Regions from separate parts of the Apibacter sp. B2966 genome, predicted to be linked through region 2. Evidence: riboswitches for the same ligand, from Rfam matches in the RefSeq annotation. Region 2 holds a riboswitch; the other holds the start of a gene.
The links. A riboswitch is a leader RNA that binds a small molecule or an ion and turns the genes downstream of it on or off. The one in region 2 is predicted to bind S-adenosylmethionine.
Positions count from the first base shown of each region.

Region 1 (9,692 bases), 210 kb from region 2:
CGGTTAGTTTTAATGGAAAAGTACGTTTTAAAATTGAAATGCCTATTTCCGCTACTCCTAAAGAAATTGAAGAAGCAGTAATGGCTCATGAAAAAACACCGAATTATCTTGACGGCAAACAACCTAAAAAGGTTATTGTAGTGCCTAAACGAATTGTCAATATTGTACTATAAATAGACTTAAAAAACCAATCCCAAAACGGATTGGTTTTTTTATATTTTTTTATGCTACCTTTTATTAACTAATTAGTTGTTAATCCACCATCAACCGGTAGAATCGTTCCGGTAATCCATTGGGCTTGATCGGAAGCCAGGAAAACAGCAGCCGCCCCAATATCTTCTATCGTTCCAATACTACCCATCGGATATATAGATTTAATCATTGTATGAAAATTTGTTTTACCTTCTTCGCTTAGCTGTTCTAAATTATATCGTAGAAGCGGCGTATCAATACTTCCCGGAGCAATAGCATTAACCCGAATTCCATCTTTTCCTGCCTCAAAAGCCAATGATTTAGTAAATGAATCTATACCGCCCTTTGTCATGGAGTAAGCAGTAGATTCTCTTCCCGGTAACATTCTGTGTGAAAAATAAGATGAAATATTAATTATATTTCCTTTGGATTTTTTCAAAGATTGATACAAATTTTGAGTCAGCATATAAGGCGCTTTCATATTAAGATTAATGTGTTTATCTAATAAATCTTCAGATGTTTCTTCAAAAGGATTAAAACGACCGATTCCAGCATTATTAATTAACACATCAACTGTTTTTACTTTTTCTAAAATTAGTTTACCAACTGAAGGTAATTTTTCAATTTCCGTTAAATCCGCAGAAATCAGAGAAACAGTTACGTGATACGACGAAAATTCTTCTTTGATGTTTTTTAATTTTTGAGGATCTCTGGCAATTAGAACAAGATTTGCTCTTTGTTGGGCGAAAGCACGAGCAATTCCCAAGCCTATTCCTTCAGTAGCGCCGGTTATAATAACATTTTTGTCTATGAACATAGTATTTAAATTTTAATTATATTTTATTGTTAAATATTTACATTTTATGTAAATTATTTACAATTACAAATTTAACTTTTATTTTGTATATTTACTTCAAATAATGTAAATAATTTACAAAATGAACGAAACCAATCATTTATCTTTCGATTTTAAATTTTTAGAGCAATTAATTGTGGGCATTGGCGAAGTTTCTCAAATAACGGGAATTCCTACCCGACAAATTAGGTATTGGGAAGATAAAGGAATTATCAAAAGTCTTACAGAACAGGAAGGAAAAAACAGAAGATACAATTATGAAAATATTAAAAAAATGATTTTAATAAAAGAATTATTGGAAGAAGGGTTTACATTAGATGCTGCTTCACAAAAATTAGACAGCCGAATGCAATTGATTGAAAATGTATTAAAAAAGCTTACCAACAAATAAAATCAGTAGTAAATAAATGGGTTATTAAAAAATCATTTACATTATATAATATTATTATTGATCTTAATATAAATTAGTTACCATTTCAAAAAATTGTATTTTTTTAAACTTAGAATTAATTTCGACGGTTATTTAAATGCTTCTGTAGGTAAATTGATTTATATCTAGCATACTTTATATCTTATATTATAATGATTATTAAAAATACATTACCTTTATAAATATTATAATAAAATCGTTTTTTATTGGAAATTAAAAAATAAAACGTATCTTTGTAATATATTTAGCGATCATTAATAAAATTACTTATCAAGAAAGGTGGAGGGAATTGGCCCTATGATACCTTAGCAACCCTCTTATATGAGTAGGTGCTGCATCCAACCGTAAAGGAAAGATAAGTCGAAACAGCTTACATACAAATACAAATAATACGAGCTTCTTTCGACCTACAAAAAGAAGCTAATTCATAATTTAGCATTTAAATGGGAATCTTGTATAAGTTGTTTTATGATGATTAATGAATTTTAAGGCATTTATTAATTAGAAAAAACAACCTAGTCATGAAATTAGAAACAAAATTAGTACATATTTCTACTCCTGATGTACTTACCGGAGCTATTTCTACTCCTATTTACCAAACCTCTTCTTATGTTCAGGAAGAACCGGATGTGAATAAAGGATTTGCTTATACAAGAACGGCTAATCCTACTCGTAAAGTTGTAGAACAAGCCATTGCTGAATTAGAGGGCGGTATTGCCGGATTTGCTTTTTCATCGGGATTGGCAGCAACGGATTGTGTTTTAAAGTTATTAAAACAAGGGGATGAAATTATCGCTGTAAATGATGTTTACGGAGGTACTTATCGAATAGTTACTACGGTTTATAATAAATTTGGTGTAACCTCTAAATTTATTGATACTACTGATATTCAAAATGTCTTACATGCAGTTTCAAATAAAACTCGCTTCATATGGCTGGAAACCCCTACAAATCCAACTTTAAAAATATCCGACATTGAAGAAATCGCTAAAATTTCCAAACAAGTGGGAGCATTATTAATTGTAGATAATACATTTTTATCTCCTGCTTTACAACAACCGATACGTTTAGGAGCAGATATTGTTGTACACAGTGGAACTAAATATCTTTCAGGACATGGAGACGTTTTATCCGGATTTATAGTTGTGAAAGATCCTAAAATAGCCGAAGAATTAAAATATTTACAAAATACCTCAGGGGGCGTACTCTCTCCTTTTGATAGTTGGTTAACTTTACGCGGAATTCAAACTCTATCTCTGCGTATGGAAAAACATTCACAAAATGCTCAAAAAATTGCTGAATTTTTAACTACACATCCCAAAGTAGATAAAGTATATTATCCGGGATTAAAAAATCATCCCAACCATCATATTGCGGCCAAACAACAAAAAGGGTTTGGCGGGATGGTATCTTTTAGTTTAAAAGAAGATACTTTAGAAGCGGCAAAAGATTTTTTAACCCGTACCAAAATTTTCCTTTTAGCTGAAAATTTAGGCGATGTTAGGAGTTTGGGTAGCCATCCTGCCACCATGACCCATAAATCAACCCCTCTTGAAGTTCGTAAAGAAACAGGAATTCAAGATTCTTTAATTCGTTTATCGGTAGGAATTGAAAATGTTGATGACCTGATTAATGATATCAAACAAGCTTTAGATTAACGGTTAATTTTATAAATTGAATAATTGAATGATAAGAAATAAACTTAAATTAGGAATTTTTGGATTTGGATGTGTGGGAACTGGATTGTATAAAGTGTTAGAAGAAGCCGAAAGTGTAGATGCAAATATTAAAAAAATATGTATCAAACATCCCGATAAACCGAGATCAATCGATAAAAAGTATTTTACTACTGATAAATACGAGTTATTATCGGACCCTGAAATTGAAGTTATTGTCGAATTAATAGATGATGCTGATGCTGCTTTTGATATTGTTTCAGAGGCCATGAAAAACGGAAAAGCTGTAGTTTCGGCAAATAAAAAGATGATTGCTGAACATTTACCTGAACTTCTAAAGTTGGAAAAAGAATACCATGTTCCCCTACTCTATGAAGCCTCTGTTTGTGCCAGTATTCCCATCATCAGAAATTTAGAAGAATATTATGACAATGATTTATTAACATCGGTATCGGGAATTTTTAATGGTTCTACCAATTTCATTTTAACCAAAATGATCCATGAAAAACTTTCTTATCCTGTCGTTTTAAAAGAAGCACAAGAGAAAGGATTCGCAGAATCAGATCCTACCTTAGATGTTGAGGGAATTGATCCTAAATATAAATTGTGTATTATTCTTTTTCATGCTTTTGGACTTATTACTAAACCGGAATCTATATTTAATTTTGGAATATCAAGAATTAGTGATTTTGACTTGGAATTTGCTCGTCAAAGAAATTTAACAATCAAGTTAATAGCAAGATGCAATAAAAATAATAATGAAATTACGGGTTTTTGTGCTCCTACTTTTATAGAAAAAGAAAATACATTAGCTCATGTAAATTATGAATATAATGGAGTGGTTTTAGAAAGTGCTTTTTCTGAAAAGCAACTTATGATTGGTAAAGGTGCCGGAGATAAACCCACCGGATCTGCCGTGCTTTCTGATATTTCAGCTTTAACGTATGATTACAGATATGAAAACAAGAAATATATTCATCTAAATAAACAATTACAATTAGTAGATACTAAAATTTATAAAGTTTATGTGAGATATCACGATCAATTTTCCGGTTTTGATGATTTTGAGTCCATCGAAGAACAATACAGCAGCCTTTCAGGTAATTATTTTATAGGCTTCATCTGTTTACATAAATTAGCGCATTCTTCATGGATTAAAGACCCGAATATAAATGTTATTTTTTTCAGCTGATTGGGTTGATAAGTATGTAAATTCAACTATTTAGTTATGATTGCCCAATGCTCGGTCATACAATTCTTTATATAAAGGAATTATCTTAGAATTATCAAAAAGTAACGCTTGATCTTTCGCTTGTTTTTTGAAAAGTGAAAGCATTTTTTCATCTTTCAGCAGCCTAATGGCATTCTTTGCCATGGAAGGAACGTCACCAACAGGCGATACAAATCCTGAAAAACCGTCTTTATTAACTTCTGTAATTCCACCGGCATTACTTGAAATAACAGGTATGCCACAGGCCATTGCTTCTAAGGCTGCCAATCCGAAACTTTCTTGTTCAGAAGGTAATAAAAATAGATCTGCAATGCTTAAAATTGAAGATACATCAACCATTTTTCCCAATGTTTTGATTTTATCCTCCAAATGATACACTTTAGTTAAATGCTCAATGGTTTCTGTCTCCGGTCCTTCTCCAACAATCAAAAGTTTCGATTTAACTTCTTTTTGTACCAGATTGAAAATCGACATTACATCATCAATGCGTTTAATTTTTCTCAAGTTAGATACATGGATAAGTAATTTTTCATCTTCAGAAGCAAAATTCTTTCGGATACACGGGCTTGATATTTTAACAGAATTATCAATAAAATTCGGAATTACTTCAATGTCTTTTTTTATAGTAAATGCCTCAAAAGTATCTTGTTTTAAACTTTGGGAAACTGAGGTTATATAATCGGATTTATTGATCGAAAATTCGACACCGGATTTATAAATGGGATGACTTCCTACCAAAGTAATATCTGTACCGTGTAAGGTAGTGATTACCGGTAAGTCAACACCCTTCTCTTTTAAAATTTGCTTGGCAAAATAGGCTGCATAGGCATGAGGTATTGCATAATGTACATGCAGCAAATCTAATCCGTAAGTTTCTGCAACATTTACAATGATTGTAGACAATGCTAAGGAAAAGGGTTGATATTCAAATAAAGGATATTGTTTAACGCAAACTTGATGAAAATATACATTAGGCAAAGTGACATCCAGCTTTGCCGGAATGCTATAGCTTATAAAATGAGCTTCATTACCTAATGCGGCCATCTCCATTCCTAATTGGGTGGCAACTATCCCGCTCCCACCGAAAGTAGGATAACAAACAATTCCAATTTTCATTTTATTGCAAAAAATTTAAAAGATCATAATAGTTTTCAGAATTTATGCCATGACCTTCATTGTATTCATGATATTCATAATCTAAATCTAATTCTTCACATATTGATTTGAATTGACGAGACCATTGAATGGGAATAATAGGATCTTCTTTTCCATGTGAAAAGAAAAATTCCAATTGTGAAAAATCATCCCCCATGTTTACGTCTTTCAATAATTCCGGGTCCGGATATCCACTTAAACAGGCTATTTTTTTAAACCTTTTAGGATGGTGTAATGCTAATGAAAAGGAAAGGATTGCTCCTTGACTAAAACCTAATAAGGTTATGGAATTAGTATCGAAAGGATATTTAGTTTGGATTTGATCCAAAAATTTCATAATAATTTTTTGCGATTCAATGGCCTGGTCGGAATTAATCATTTTGGCTCCTGAAGTAAAATCTAAATCGTACCAGGCATATCCACCCATGCTAATTTCTCGTATGGCTCGTAAACTAATCACGTAGGCATCATCGGGTAATTCTTCTGCAAAACTGAACAAATCTTGCTCATTACTTCCATATCCATGCAGTAAAAGTATTAATGAAGGCGTCTCGGTAGCTGACTTAGGTTCTCTTAATAAATAATGGACCATATTTAGAAATTTAGTAAAACAAAGATACTCTTTTTTGTATAATACATTTTAGAGGATCAAGCGATCTAACGTTATCTATACGTTTCTTATGAAATTTATGCTTCTTAGTGAGTATCTTGAAAATGATTTTTTAGATCAATTGTTAATAAGAAAATTAGATTATATTTTTTCAAATTATTAAAACATAATGCTTTTTAGTAAAATAGATACGGTTTAAAATTATTAGTAGTAACCAATCGATTTTTTATTCAATCACTCTATTTTCTAACATGGGAACAAATTGATAATCTCCAAACTCCATAGTCTCAAATGTATTTTCATCTAATTTAAGAACTGTATACATTTTTTGCTCTTTTTCTCCTATAGGAATAACCATGACCCCTCCAACTGCTAATTGCTCCAATAACTTTTTAGGCATGGTGGGAACCCCCGCTGTCACTATAATTTTATCAAAAGGAGCAAAAGAAGGAAGACCTAAATATCCATCGCCAAAAATTTGATGTTTAGGAGTGAAATTAATTTTTTTAAGAATTCTTTTGGAGAATTCAAATAATTCTTTTTGTCTTTCAATGGTAAAGACTTGTGCTCCTAGGGCTACTAAAACAGAAGTTTGATATCCGGAACCCGTTCCGATTTCTAAAACTTTTTCTCCTTTCTGAACGTGTAATAATTGAGTTTGAAAAGCTACTGTAAATGGATGGGAAATCGTTTGATTAGATAATATTGGAAAAGCTCGGTCTTCATAAGCTAGATCTTCAAATATTGAATCTATAAAAAGATGACGAGGAATTTTATTTAGGGCATTTAATACAATTTCATCATTTATTCCTTTTTGCTTAAGTAAATTAATTAGTTTATTTCTCTTTCCTTTATGTTTTAATGTATCCTGTTTCATTGTCTTGCAAGTTATTTAAAATATCAATGAGAAACAATATTTACCGGGACGCATAAAGGCGAAAATTAAGCGATAAAAAATATTTTTTACATGAAAATTATTGTAATTTAAAAAGATCCTTATTTTTATCTTATTTGTATTTTTTTTGAATTTTTTTATTTTTTTAATCTTTTGGGAAGAATAAAAGTTAAATTAAGTAAAACAATAGCGATAAGGATAAGTACAATGCCCACCCATTGCAGGGAAGTTACTTTTTCGCTAAGCACAAATTTAGCCATCATAACAGAAACCGGAAGTTCCAAGGAAGCAATTATACTTCCTATTCCGATTCCCACCACCGGCATACCTTTGGTAAATAAAAAGGGAGGAAGAATAGTTCCGAAAACAGCTAATATAATACCCCATTTATAGAATATTGAAAAATGGAACGGTTCAGTTATCAGCGCATGAGCCCAAATTAATGAAACCATAAGGGTGGCTCCTACTAGCAGATAAACAGACCGCAAAGTAGAGGGCATAGATAAGGCTACTTTATTGGACGTAAACATAGAAAAAGTATAGGATAGTGCTGCTAAAATTCCAAAAATTACACCTGTTGCATTCAAATGAACGTGAGATTCATTAATAAGATTGGTTGCTAATAAAGTACCCAAAAGAATAGTTATAATGGCTACAATTTCAACAAGTGTAGGTTTCTTACGATTTACAATAAAATCCACTAATGCACCCATCCATACCGCCTGCATAAGTAAAACTATGCATATGGATACAGGGATTCTGTAATGGACAGCTAAATAATAAAAGGTGCTGGTAAGACCAAAAGATGTTCCACACAAAACTAAATATACTTTATCTTTTAAAGTGTATTTTTTTTCTTTACTTACCTGTTTATTTTTACTAAAACCATGAAGTATGATAAGACCTAGCAAGCCGAGGACCGCTTGAGAAAAGGTAACCTCCGCAGTAGTATAACCGTCGTTATAAGACAGACGAACAAAAGTTGCCAATACTCCATAAGAAGCTGCTGCAAACGCCACAAAAAATAGCGATTTTAAGTAGTTCACATTCATTTATTTGTATTTATATAATTTTAAGCAGGTTCAAAGTTAAAAACTTAAATTCAGATACTTGACGAAAAATTCATTCAATTCTTGATTTTTTTTAAATTTAGATTAAACAATTATCATTTATAAAGATAAAATTTTAAATAAATAATCATATGAATCAGTGGATTATGGGCGTATTATTTTTTGCATTTATGAATAAAAAGCACTACATTTGCAAACTTAAAAATTAAAAGAGCATAAATGCCAACTATTCAACAATTAGTAAGAAAAGGAAGAGCCACACTTACCAAGAAGAGTAAATCGGCTGCTTTAGATTCTTGTCCACAAAGACGTGGAGTATGTACTCGTGTATATACCACTACACCTAAGAAACCGAATTCAGCACTTAGAAAAGTAGCCAGAGTTCGTTTAACTAACGGTAAAGAGGTTAATGCGTACATCCCGGGAGAAGGACATAATCTGCAAGAGCACTCGATAGTATTGGTGAGAGGCGGAAGGGTAAAAGATTTACCTGGTGTTCGTTATCACATTGTCAGAGGTGCTTTAGACACAGCTGGTGTTCAAGGACGTTTACAAAGAAGAAGTAAATACGGAGCTAAACGACCTAAAGAGAAAAAATAAGTAATAACGAAATTATTCAGGTAAAATGAGAAAAACGAAAGCAAAAAAACGTCCGCTTTTACCGGATCCTAAGTTTAACGATCAGTTAGTAACTCGTTTCGTTAATAACTTAATGAAAGACGGTAAAAAAAGCATAGCTTTTAAAATTTTTTACGATGCGTTGGAAATCGTAGAAACTAAAAAAGAAAATCAGGAAAAAACATCTCTGGAAATTTGGAAAGATGCTTTAGAAAACGTAATGCCTCACGTTGAAGTACGTAGCAGAAGAGTTGGGGGAGCTAACTTCCAGATTCCAATGCCTATTCGTCCGGATAGAAAAATTTCTATGGCGATGAAATGGTTAATAAAATATTCAAGAGATAGAAATGAAAAGTCCATGTCTCAAAAGTTAGCTGCTGAAATTATTGCCGCTGCTAAAGAGGAAGGTGCTGCAGTTAAAAAGAAAACCGATACGCATCGTATGGCTGAAGCTAATAAAGCATTCTCACATTTCAAATTCTAAAGAAAATATGTCTAGAGATTTAAAATATACACGTAATATAGGTATTGCTGCTCACATTGATGCAGGAAAGACAACTACAACGGAAAGAATTTTATTTTATACCGGAGTAAACCATAAAATCGGAGAAGTTCATGATGGAGCTTCAACGATGGACTGGATGGTTCAAGAAGCTGAAAGAGGAATCACTATTACTTCTGCAGCTACTACATGTAATTGGAATTTCCCATTAACTGATGACGGTAAAAAACTACCGGATACACAGTCTTACCACTTTAATATTATCGACACTCCGGGACACGTTGACTTTACTGTTGAGGTGAACCGTTCATTAAGGGTATTAGACGGATTAGTTTTCTTATTTAGTGCGGTTGACGGTGTTGAGCCTCAATCTGAAACTAACTGGAGACTTGCGGATAATTACAAAGTTCCAAGAATGGGATTTGTAAACAAAATGGACAGACAAGGTTCTGACTTC
Region 1 is NZ_CP049714.1:110,760-120,451, reverse strand. Features, by position in the region: gene leuS (leucine--tRNA ligase) at 1-173, shown strand, start outside; gene G8C43_RS00500 (SDR family NAD(P)-dependent oxidoreductase) at 242-1,009, opposite strand; gene G8C43_RS00495 (MerR family transcriptional regulator) at 1,131-1,439, shown strand; SAM riboswitch class I at 1,743-1,840, shown strand; gene G8C43_RS00490 (trans-sulfuration enzyme family protein) at 2,000-3,136, shown strand; gene G8C43_RS00485 (homoserine dehydrogenase) at 3,165-4,346, shown strand; gene bshA (N-acetyl-alpha-D-glucosaminyl L-malate synthase BshA) at 4,377-5,501, opposite strand; gene G8C43_RS00475 (alpha/beta hydrolase) at 5,503-6,132, opposite strand; gene G8C43_RS00470 (protein-L-isoaspartate(D-aspartate) O-methyltransferase) at 6,377-7,027, opposite strand; gene G8C43_RS00465 (EamA family transporter) at 7,183-8,064, opposite strand; gene rpsL (30S ribosomal protein S12) at 8,335-8,715, shown strand; gene rpsG (30S ribosomal protein S7) at 8,741-9,217, shown strand; gene fusA (elongation factor G) at 9,225-9,692, shown strand, end outside.
Region 1: it holds a riboswitch for S-adenosylmethionine, as region 2 does, so the genes downstream of both, G8C43_RS00490 (trans-sulfuration enzyme family protein) here and G8C43_RS09520 (TonB-dependent receptor plug domain-containing protein) in region 2, are expected to answer to the same signal.

Region 2 (9,692 bases):
CCGGAAAATTTTCCTTTTTTAAATGCTACATCCGCATAACCGGAGGCATTATTTCTGTCCTCCTTTAACGCATTTTCAGGAGAAAATCCTATAAAACCTTGTGCTCCCCCCTCTCCCAGTATATCGGTGGGAAGAGTAGATGCTGTTGCCGGATTACCAAATTTATCGTAACGCATCCATGAGCCTTCTTCTCCGGCTTTTATTCTATACTGTTCGTATTTAAATTCTCCTCCGAAGGCAATAGAAAGAAGTGTATTTATTTTTTTAGAAATATCCAGATTGATAGTATTTTGCATAAACTCATGTCCCCCGGCTTTAAATTCCGTTGGAGAAAGTATACCCAACGAAGCATTGTTTGTATGCGTAGCCTTATAATTAAAGAGGTTTTCTCCAAAGGTATTACTTATATCTACCATCCAATTATTATGCATATATCTTATTCCCGTAGAGTTAGAAATATCATAAATAGTGGATTTTAATAAAGGTTGAAATCCTATCGGATAAAGTTCTTTAACTACATTAGTTTTTTCACTGGGAAGTCTTCGGAATTCAGCTCCTTCTCCTTGTCTTAAACTTGCTCCGCCGAATGAGTAGAACTCATACTTTTCGGATAATGGATAAATGGAATTTATAAAAAACTGTTGATTTTTAATTTGAGCATCTCCTGCCCTGAAACGGAAGTCTTTTTGGGTTAAACCCATTTCTGCCATAATTTTTTCATCGTTTATTCTGGCCTGATCGGGATCCGGTGCAAAATCATAGGCAAAGTTATCGCCAAACTTGTCCAGATTATTATCATATGAACGATTGGTTTTATTTCTTTGGCTGACTACAAAAGAAAGATTGATACTTCCTCCTTTATCTCCTAATTTAGCCCCGTAATTTCCGCTAAAATTGTAAGTTTCCCCGTCATTTCTATTGGTTAATCCATAGGTGATGGATGCCGAGCCGCCCTCATTCTTTTTTAAAATAATATTAATTACACCGGCAATGGCATCCGAACCGTATTGAGCTGCCGCTCCATCTCTTAGAACCTCTATTTTTTCTATTGCTGAAACGGGTATGGCACTTAAATCTGTACCCACAGATCCATTACCTACCGTATTTTGATAGTTGACTAATGAGGTAGTATGCCGTCTTTTTCCATTCACTAATACCAGAACCTGATCGGGACCCATACCTCTCAAGGTAGCCGGATCAATATGTTCCGTTCCATCAGAAGAAGATTGGCGAACTGAATTGAATGAAGGTACTAAATAATTTAATAAGTCGTTAACGGTTAATTGAGGAGATGCCTTATCTATTTTCCTGACATCTATTACATCTATGGCAACGGGAGAATTTACTTTTGTTCGTTCTGAACTTCTGCCACCGACTACAACAATCTCTTCAAGATCAAGGGAATCTACGGCTCGTTTTTCTTGAGCATCCACATAATTGGTAAATTCTAAAATTAAACTTACCATTAACAAAGAAACTTTTTTCATTATCTTTCTTACAGTTAGTAAATTATATTTATTAAAACTGTATCAAGAAAAACCGGAAAGGAAAAAAGAAATTATTCACAACTCAACACACTCACAATTCGCGAATCACTCATCTTTCCCCTCAGGGCTGGAATTAGCACCAAGCCTAAGCAGGCCGGTTGCCAAGGTTTCACAGGGCCAGTCCCTCCACCTTTCTTGATAAGTGATGTAAATATACCATAATTTTCATAATAAAATAATTTTATATTATATTATTTTACCTCTAAGATAAAGAAATAAATTTACTTTATCTTAAAAAATCTTACCAAGAAAATTATTCCTATTCCAAACAAGGAAATGAAAGTAAAAGATATTTGTAATGAAAATTTTTCAGCTAAAAAACCAATGCAAGGAGGACCTAGAAAAAAACCGATAAAACCAATGCTGGTAATAACTGTAAGCGCTTGTTCGGGCGAAGCTGTTTTTGAATTTCCCGCTAAGGTATATACTAAGGGTACGACTGCAGATATTCCCAGTCCAACAATAACGAACGAAAGAAGTGTAGTTAGTAATGTTGGAAATAGAACAGCACAGACCATACCTATAAAAATTAAAGATCCGCTGATAATCAACGTAATTTTTGAACCGAATTTTCGAACTACAAAATCAGAAATGAATCGTCCGCAAGCCATGGCTGCCATATAGGCAGTCAATCCATATCCGATATATTTTTTATCGGCTTTCACTATATTCCTCATATATTCATTGGACCAATCGGTCATCGTTCCTTCAGAAACCATAGCAAAAAAAGCTAGAAATCCTAAGACAATAAGATTTTTATCAACTCTGATAAATTTTGATTTTTTTGGTAATTCCATTGGTTCTTCTTTGGATTCATCCGGCAACAAGTATCTGAATAACCAAAGGGAAACCAGAATTCCTATGGAAGAATATAAAATAAAATGCTCAGAAGGTGGTATGTTTTTAGCAATCATTACTGCTCCTAACCAAGAAGCAAAAAAACCTCCAATGCTCCAAGTACCGTGCATGGAGCCTATTATTTGGCCTTTATAGGATTTTGACACATTAACAGCTTGTGTATTTATAGCTATATTGGTTAAATTACCTATGGCCCCGTAGGCTATTAAATTGAGTTTCAATTGCCACAATTTTCCACAAAATCCAATTCCGATTAAAAATATAAAGTAAAGAATGATAAATGTAAGGGTTGATTTTTTGCTTCCCAGCTTTTTTATTAAATTACCCGCAAAAGGTAACGTAATAAGTGTTCCGATGGATAAAAATAGTAAAACCAATCCCCAATTGGAATCGGAAACATTCATCGATAATTTAATCGTTGGAATTCGTGAAGCCCAAGTCGCGGAACTGCCTCCAAAGAAAAAAAATAAAAGGGTTACGGCCATTCTGGGCAAATGCTTTTTGTATATCATTGTTAATTCTCTCGGATTTTTTATGGATTGTATCTATTTATTAACTACTCCGGTATTTATAAAATAAAAAAAACCTGCTTGATACAATCAAACAGGCTGTTCATTAATTAAAACTTTATTCATTAGTCGGAGATTCTTTTTCAACCTCCAGTATTTTAATTTCCGTACTGTCTTTTTCTTTATTTAATCCAATATAGAGATGGTCTCCGTCATGTATCGATGAATTAATAATTTCTTCAGCGATCACATCTTCCACATATTTCTGGATCGCTCTTTTAAGCTGACGTGCACCGAAATTTTTGTCCCATCCTTTTTCAATGATGAATTCTTTAGCTTCCGGAGATAATTCTACTTCATATCCAATTTTAGCAATCCTATCGTACACATTTTTCAATTCTAAATCTATAATTTTAGATATATCTTCCTTTTCCAAATTATTAAAGATGATAACATCATCGATCCTATTTAGGAATTCAGGAGCAAATGTTCTCTTTAAAGCGTTTTCTAAAGTAGATTTTGCTCTTATATCGGAAGATGATTTTTTGGCAGAAGTTCCAAATCCAACACCGTCACCGAATTCTTTGAGTTCACGAGTTCCGATATTGGAAGTTAAAATGATTATTGTATTTCTAAAATCTATTTTTCTTCCCAAACTATCCGTAACATGTCCGTCATCTAAAATTTGCAAAAGGATATTAAATACATCCGGATGTGCTTTTTCAATTTCATCTAAGAGGATTACAGCATATGGTTTTCTTCTTACGGATTCTGTCAATTGACCTCCTTCTTCATATCCTACATATCCCGGAGGAGCTCCTACTAATCTAGATACGGCAAATTTTTCCATATATTCACTCATATCTATTCTAATGAGAGCATCATCTGAATCAAATAATTCTCTGGCAATAACTTTTGCTAATTGAGTTTTTCCAACTCCGGTTGCTCCTAAGAATATAAATGTACCTATAGGCCTGTTAGGATCTTTTAACCCGGCACGGTTTCTCTGAATGGCTTTTACTACTTTGTTGACCGCTTCGTCCTGACCGATTATTTTTCCTTTCATCAGATCTTTCATTTGAGCAAGTTTTTTAAGCTCTCCTTCTGCAACTCTTTGTACGGGTACACCGCTCATCATTGAAACTACCTCTGCAACATTATCTTCAGTAACAATCTCCCGATGTTCTCTTGAAGATTTTTCCCATTCTCTTTGTGCATTCGCTAATTTTGTTTCAATCTCTTTTTCGGTATCTCTTAATTTTGCAGCTTCTTCATACTTTTGGCTTTTAATTACCTTAGTCTTTTCAGCTCTGATTTTTTCTAATTCTTTCTCATAATTAACTATTTCCTTTGGAACTTTGATATTTTTAATATGGACTCTTGATCCCGCTTCATCGAGCGCATCAATCGCTTTGTCCGGTAAATATCGGTCGGTAATATATCTTGTAGTAAGATTTACACAAGCTTTAATTGCCTCCTCGGTATAAGTTACATTATGATGTTCTTCGTATTTATCTTTAATTTGATTTAATATGATAATGGTTTCTTCCGGAGAAGTTTGTTCTACCATTACTTTTTGAAATCGTCTTTCTAAGGCGCCATCTTTTTCAATATATTGCCTATATTCATCCAAAGTAGTCGCTCCGATGCATTGTATCTCTCCTCTTGCTAATGCCGGTTTGAACATATTGGAAGCATCTAAAGAGCCTGTGGCTCCTCCGGCTCCTACTATGGTATGGATTTCATCAATAAAGAGAATAATATCCGAGTTTTTCTCAAGCTCATTCATGATGGCTTTCATTCTTTCTTCAAATTGTCCTCTATATTTAGTACCTGCAACCAGTCCGGCTACATCTAAGGTAACTACTCGTTTGTTGTATAAAACACGAGAGACCTTTTTTTGAACAATTCGTAAAGCGAGGCCTTCTGCAATGGCTGATTTACCGACTCCGGGCTCTCCTATTAACAAAGGATTATTCTTTTTTCTTCTGCTTAATATCTGAGATACTCTTTCAATTTCTTTTTCCCTTCCTACCACCGGATCTAAACGACCTTCGAGTGCAGCGGTGGTTAAATCTCTACCGAAATTATCTAATACCGGTGTTCTGCTTTTCGAAGGGTTGGATCTGCTTCCTTTAGGTGCTTCGTATTGATTTCCTTCACTAATGCCTTCTTCTTCAGAAAATTCATTGGTGGGTTGTTCCGTAAAATCTTCTTGAAACTGAAATCTATATTCTTCTTTAAGGATATTAGCATCGATATTATACTTTTTGAAAAGCTGAGTTACCGGATCGCTTTCTATCCTTAAGATACATATCAATAAATGTATGGTTTCTATTTCCGGGCTTCTAAAAAGCTTAGCTTCTAAAAAGCTTGTTTTTAAAGCTCTTTCGGCAGCTTTAGTAAACGGGATGCGATTCCTGTCTACTTTTATACTTATTTCAGGTTTATTAAGATTTTCTATTTTTCTCCTTAAGTCACCTAAATCAACATTTAAACTTTGAAGTATGGTAATAGCTTTGCTGTTACCTTCACGTAAGATACCCAGTACAAGATGTTCCGTCCCTATATGGTCATTACCTAATCGTAATACTTCTTCATTGCTGAAGCTTATTACATCTTTGACTTGTTGTGAAAAATTTTCGTCCATGTATGACTTACTGTTCTATATATTAATATTTTACGATTTGAATCTTGCATTTATCATGCCACTTTACTTATCGGTTATTTTGTCATATTCCTTGATAAAGTAAAATATTTTTTTCTGATAAATGTACTCTATTATTTTAAAATATCATATTATGTCGGAACTATTTCTCGGGTACGTATATTATTTCTCCATTTTCAAGTTCATAAGCTATCCCTACTTTTTTCCCTTTTTTACCTGTGGATTTCTCTTGGGACGGGGTATACTTGTTTATTTTATTTCCTTCTTTGGTTATTATTTCCATATCTTCTTTTCCGGGATTTTTAACAACGGTAAAATCTTCATTGGAAAATACTTCACCCATATTTAAATTCATAACCATGGCAACCATAAGAGCAACGGCAAAAACCATAGCTACATCAAATAGGTTTACGATGACACTAAGCGGATCGGTATCTTCTTCTTTTAGAAATCTGTTAATTCTTCTTCGCCTTTTCATTCTTAATTTACATTACCCGTTACTACTCTTGCTACATAATCTAAATTGTTAACTTCTTTTGCATACCATCGTTGTTTAACTTGTAAAGTTACTAATCCGATTGCGCTTACTACCAATCCCACCACAGTTGTTGCAAAAACTACTTGCATGTTATACGCCATACCGGAAATATCCCCCGAAGACAGTCCAACCAGTGCCGGACTCATGGCTATCAGAGTACCGATTAAACCTAAGACAGGTCCGAGTTTTGCAAGCATTTTTGATAAGGAAAGGTCTTTATCTACTTCATTTTCAAAATTGGAAATGGTATAATCGGCATAGGCTTCATGGGTGGTATTTTCCAATAATGTCCTTAAATATTTTATATATAAGGAATTGTTTTTTGAAGGCAAGGATGCTTGTAAATCTTTTAATTTTTCTTGAGTAAGGTTTTCAATAACCGGATTTATCTTTTTATCGTTATTCCTTTTAACGATAAATTGATTGTAAAAGCTTCCTAAAAGAAGCAATGAACGAGCGAATAATATTAGTAAGATGATGATATCGGGAATTAATAAACTATTCGCTACCCAAAATAATACTTTTGATATAATTTCCATATTTATTAGTTATTTTAATTTTTTCTTTTAGTGTTTAACAATTTTTCCATTTAGTTAACCTCCATTTAATTTTATTTCCTAAAAATCCTATTAGAAAAAAGAAAATGAATAGTCCCATCGATAAAAGTATATAGTTAACATTTATGGTTTCTTCTGATGTTTTATATATTATTTTTCCATCAACGGTGGTTATGAGTCCTAGTATACAAATGATTAAACTCATCATAAAATGTATTTCAAGTCTTAAATCAAATTCCGGAATCAGTTTTTTAAGAGCTATGACAGCTAAAACCATACATAAAATAACGATTGATGCATAAAGGATTGCCATGGTTAAAAAGTGGAAACCTGTAAAGGTAAATGCGGCTTGAGTCAATCCATAAAATAAAACTAAAAAAGGTAATATTCCCGGATAATATTTTAATATTAATCGAACTATCTTATGTTTTTTACTTCCAAAATGTCCCATTAATGCTGCAAAACAGAAAGCAAAACATACCGCAGATTCTACCGTAACTACTACGGACATGTTTTGCATCATCACATGATCAGCTAAAAAATCTTCTATCTGTGTTTTAGATTGCTTAATGGCTACGGGATAAATTAAAAGTATATAGAAAGTGTATATTAGCATCATTAAGGCTATTTGCCCTTTTTTCCAAAAACTTAGCTTAATAATACTATTTACTAGGATTAGAGCCATTAATAAATGTATGATGAGTTCCATAAAGTACTATTCTTTTATCTTAGCTGTTTTTTCTTCTTTTCCGTATATACAGTAGTAGTGAAAGGGCAACAATGCTTATAACAGTAACTATAATTACTCCGTTGACTGCTGTTTTTTCTGATTTATTAACTCCTTTGGAAACTTCTTCTTTTTTCAAAACCATCCCCTCTTTAGCATCTGATGACGATTCTCCTATTCTCATTTTAGTTACTTGTTGTTTATATTCTGTAGATTGCTGAGGGGTAACTTGGTTTGAAATATAATCTTGGAGTTTTTTATTATTTCCGGAAAATCCTGCTCCTGAATGTCCAAATTCTTTCACAACTTGTGTATGTACGAGAGCCGTTTGTTTTATTTGTTCTTCAGTGGCTTTCCACATCCCTTTTCTTGAAGTTTCAAGCATGATTGCTGTAATTTCTTCTAAGGCTGCCGGACTCACTTTTTTGAAAAATTCTTTGGTTCCTAAATTGGTTTTATCAGTTACATAGGTATCATATATCTGATCCCACATTTCATTATCGATCACATCGGGCTTCATTACATTCCAACCGTAGGTATTGGTTATAACCTCTGTTATATCGGCCGCGCTGGATGCTCCCCCTTTCATCTTCTCTTTAATATAGGCCGGATTGAAGATGGTGGTACGAGCTTCAACACCTATAGCTTCTTTCAATTCCTGTATTTTGAAATTAGTATGATTTCTGTAGTCTGCAAAATAGGCATCGGGATCTTTGCCTGTAACATTGCGAATGGCTAAATTCATTCCTCCCATAAACTCGTATACATGATCTAGACTTAAAGCTCCCCAAGTATTGCTTTGTCTTGGATGAACAACCATATCTGTATTTTTTAGTACAGCTTTTAGCAATCCCTTGTGAAAATCACCCCAATTTTTATCACTGCCGTATATTGCTCCCATATTATTGATATAGGTTTCGGCTATTTCTTTTTCATCTTCCCATTTATCTCCGCTGGTTACCATTTCTTGAATTCCTGTTCCATACATTCCGTTAACTCCTCCGAATATTCGTTGTGTTGAAATCTGACGGGCTTCTTGAGGAGGTACTCCTTCATCGACTAAACTTTTTTCTATATCCAGAGTGCTTTGAGCTACTAAATTTTCATAGTTGGAATCTTTTGCAGATGCGGCCATTTCCACTGCTCTTGATAGTAATGCCAAACGGGAGGCTGCCAGATCTCTAAACTGTCCTGAAGTTTGCACCACCACGTCAATTCTCGGTCTTCCTAAATCTTTGGATTCAATTAGTTGTAAATCGGATACTCTTCCGAAGGCATCACGAACCGGTTCAACTCCCAGCATATATAAAACTTGCGCTATGGTTGTTCCTTCGCTTTCAATGAATTCACTGCTCCAAAAGGTATAATTAACTTTTTTAGGATACGCTCCATGCTTTGCTTTATATTGTGCCAAAGTTGCATTAACAAGTTCCTTTCCTCTGTCCCATGCTATTTCGGTAGGGGTGGATTCTGCATTAATGGAATACATATTTCTACCTGTAGGAACTCCGTTCGGATTCGCCACAGCATCTCCTCCTGAAGAAGGCTCAATATAGCCTCCGGATAGTGCATTGACTAATGCTTTAAATTCCAATTCCGGACTTTCTTCTAAACTTTTTTCGTATTTTTTTATGTTGGTGATAGTTCTTTCAATTTCAACAATAGCTCTCGCTCTTGATTTTTGCTCTTTGGTATAAGTTATCTTTTTACCTGCCATTCCATGCATAGGCTTTTTCTCTGATTCCTTTGGAGCTGTATGTGCAACTTGTTGCGAAGAGGTATTTTTGGAATGACCTGGAGAATTTTCCATTTTAGAAGGTTTACCTGCGGTACTTTTAGTACTTTTTTTAAACGTTCTTTTTGGAGGGGAAATAATCATTTTAGATTGTTCCAATTCTTTTTCATCAATTCCGGCAATGCTGCAAATAAATGCAGTACTCGCTTCTTTTCCTGATAAGATTTGATTAACTATATTTCTGGCTACGTCTAAATATCTTTGTTTAAAATATACTTTATTTTTGAGTTGTTTTTCGGTTACTTTTCCTCTTTGTTTATCCAAGGCGGCCAGACTATAAGCAATTGGATCTGTACTCATTGCCTGAACGGTTGATATGATTTTATCTTTAGTATAAGGTATACCGGAAGTATAAAGATGCCCGGACATTTTTTCATTGGAAATTTCTTCGGCAAAATTTTCTATTCTTTCTATCTCCTCTAAATTATAGGGTTTGGTTGCTATACTATCTAAACGTAAATCTCTGTGCAATCCCATTTTTACCGCTATTTTC
Region 2 is NZ_CP049714.1:2,217,062-2,226,753, reverse strand. Features, by position in the region: gene G8C43_RS09520 (TonB-dependent receptor plug domain-containing protein) at 1-1,487, opposite strand, end outside; SAM riboswitch class I at 1,594-1,692, opposite strand; gene G8C43_RS09515 (MFS transporter) at 1,769-2,917, opposite strand; gene G8C43_RS09510 (ATP-dependent Clp protease ATP-binding subunit) at 3,033-5,564, opposite strand; gene G8C43_RS09505 (DUF2149 domain-containing protein) at 5,725-6,060, opposite strand; gene G8C43_RS09500 (MotA/TolQ/ExbB proton channel family protein) at 6,063-6,659, opposite strand; gene G8C43_RS09495 (hypothetical protein) at 6,694-7,386, opposite strand; gene G8C43_RS09490 (cobaltochelatase subunit CobN) at 7,406-9,692, opposite strand, start outside.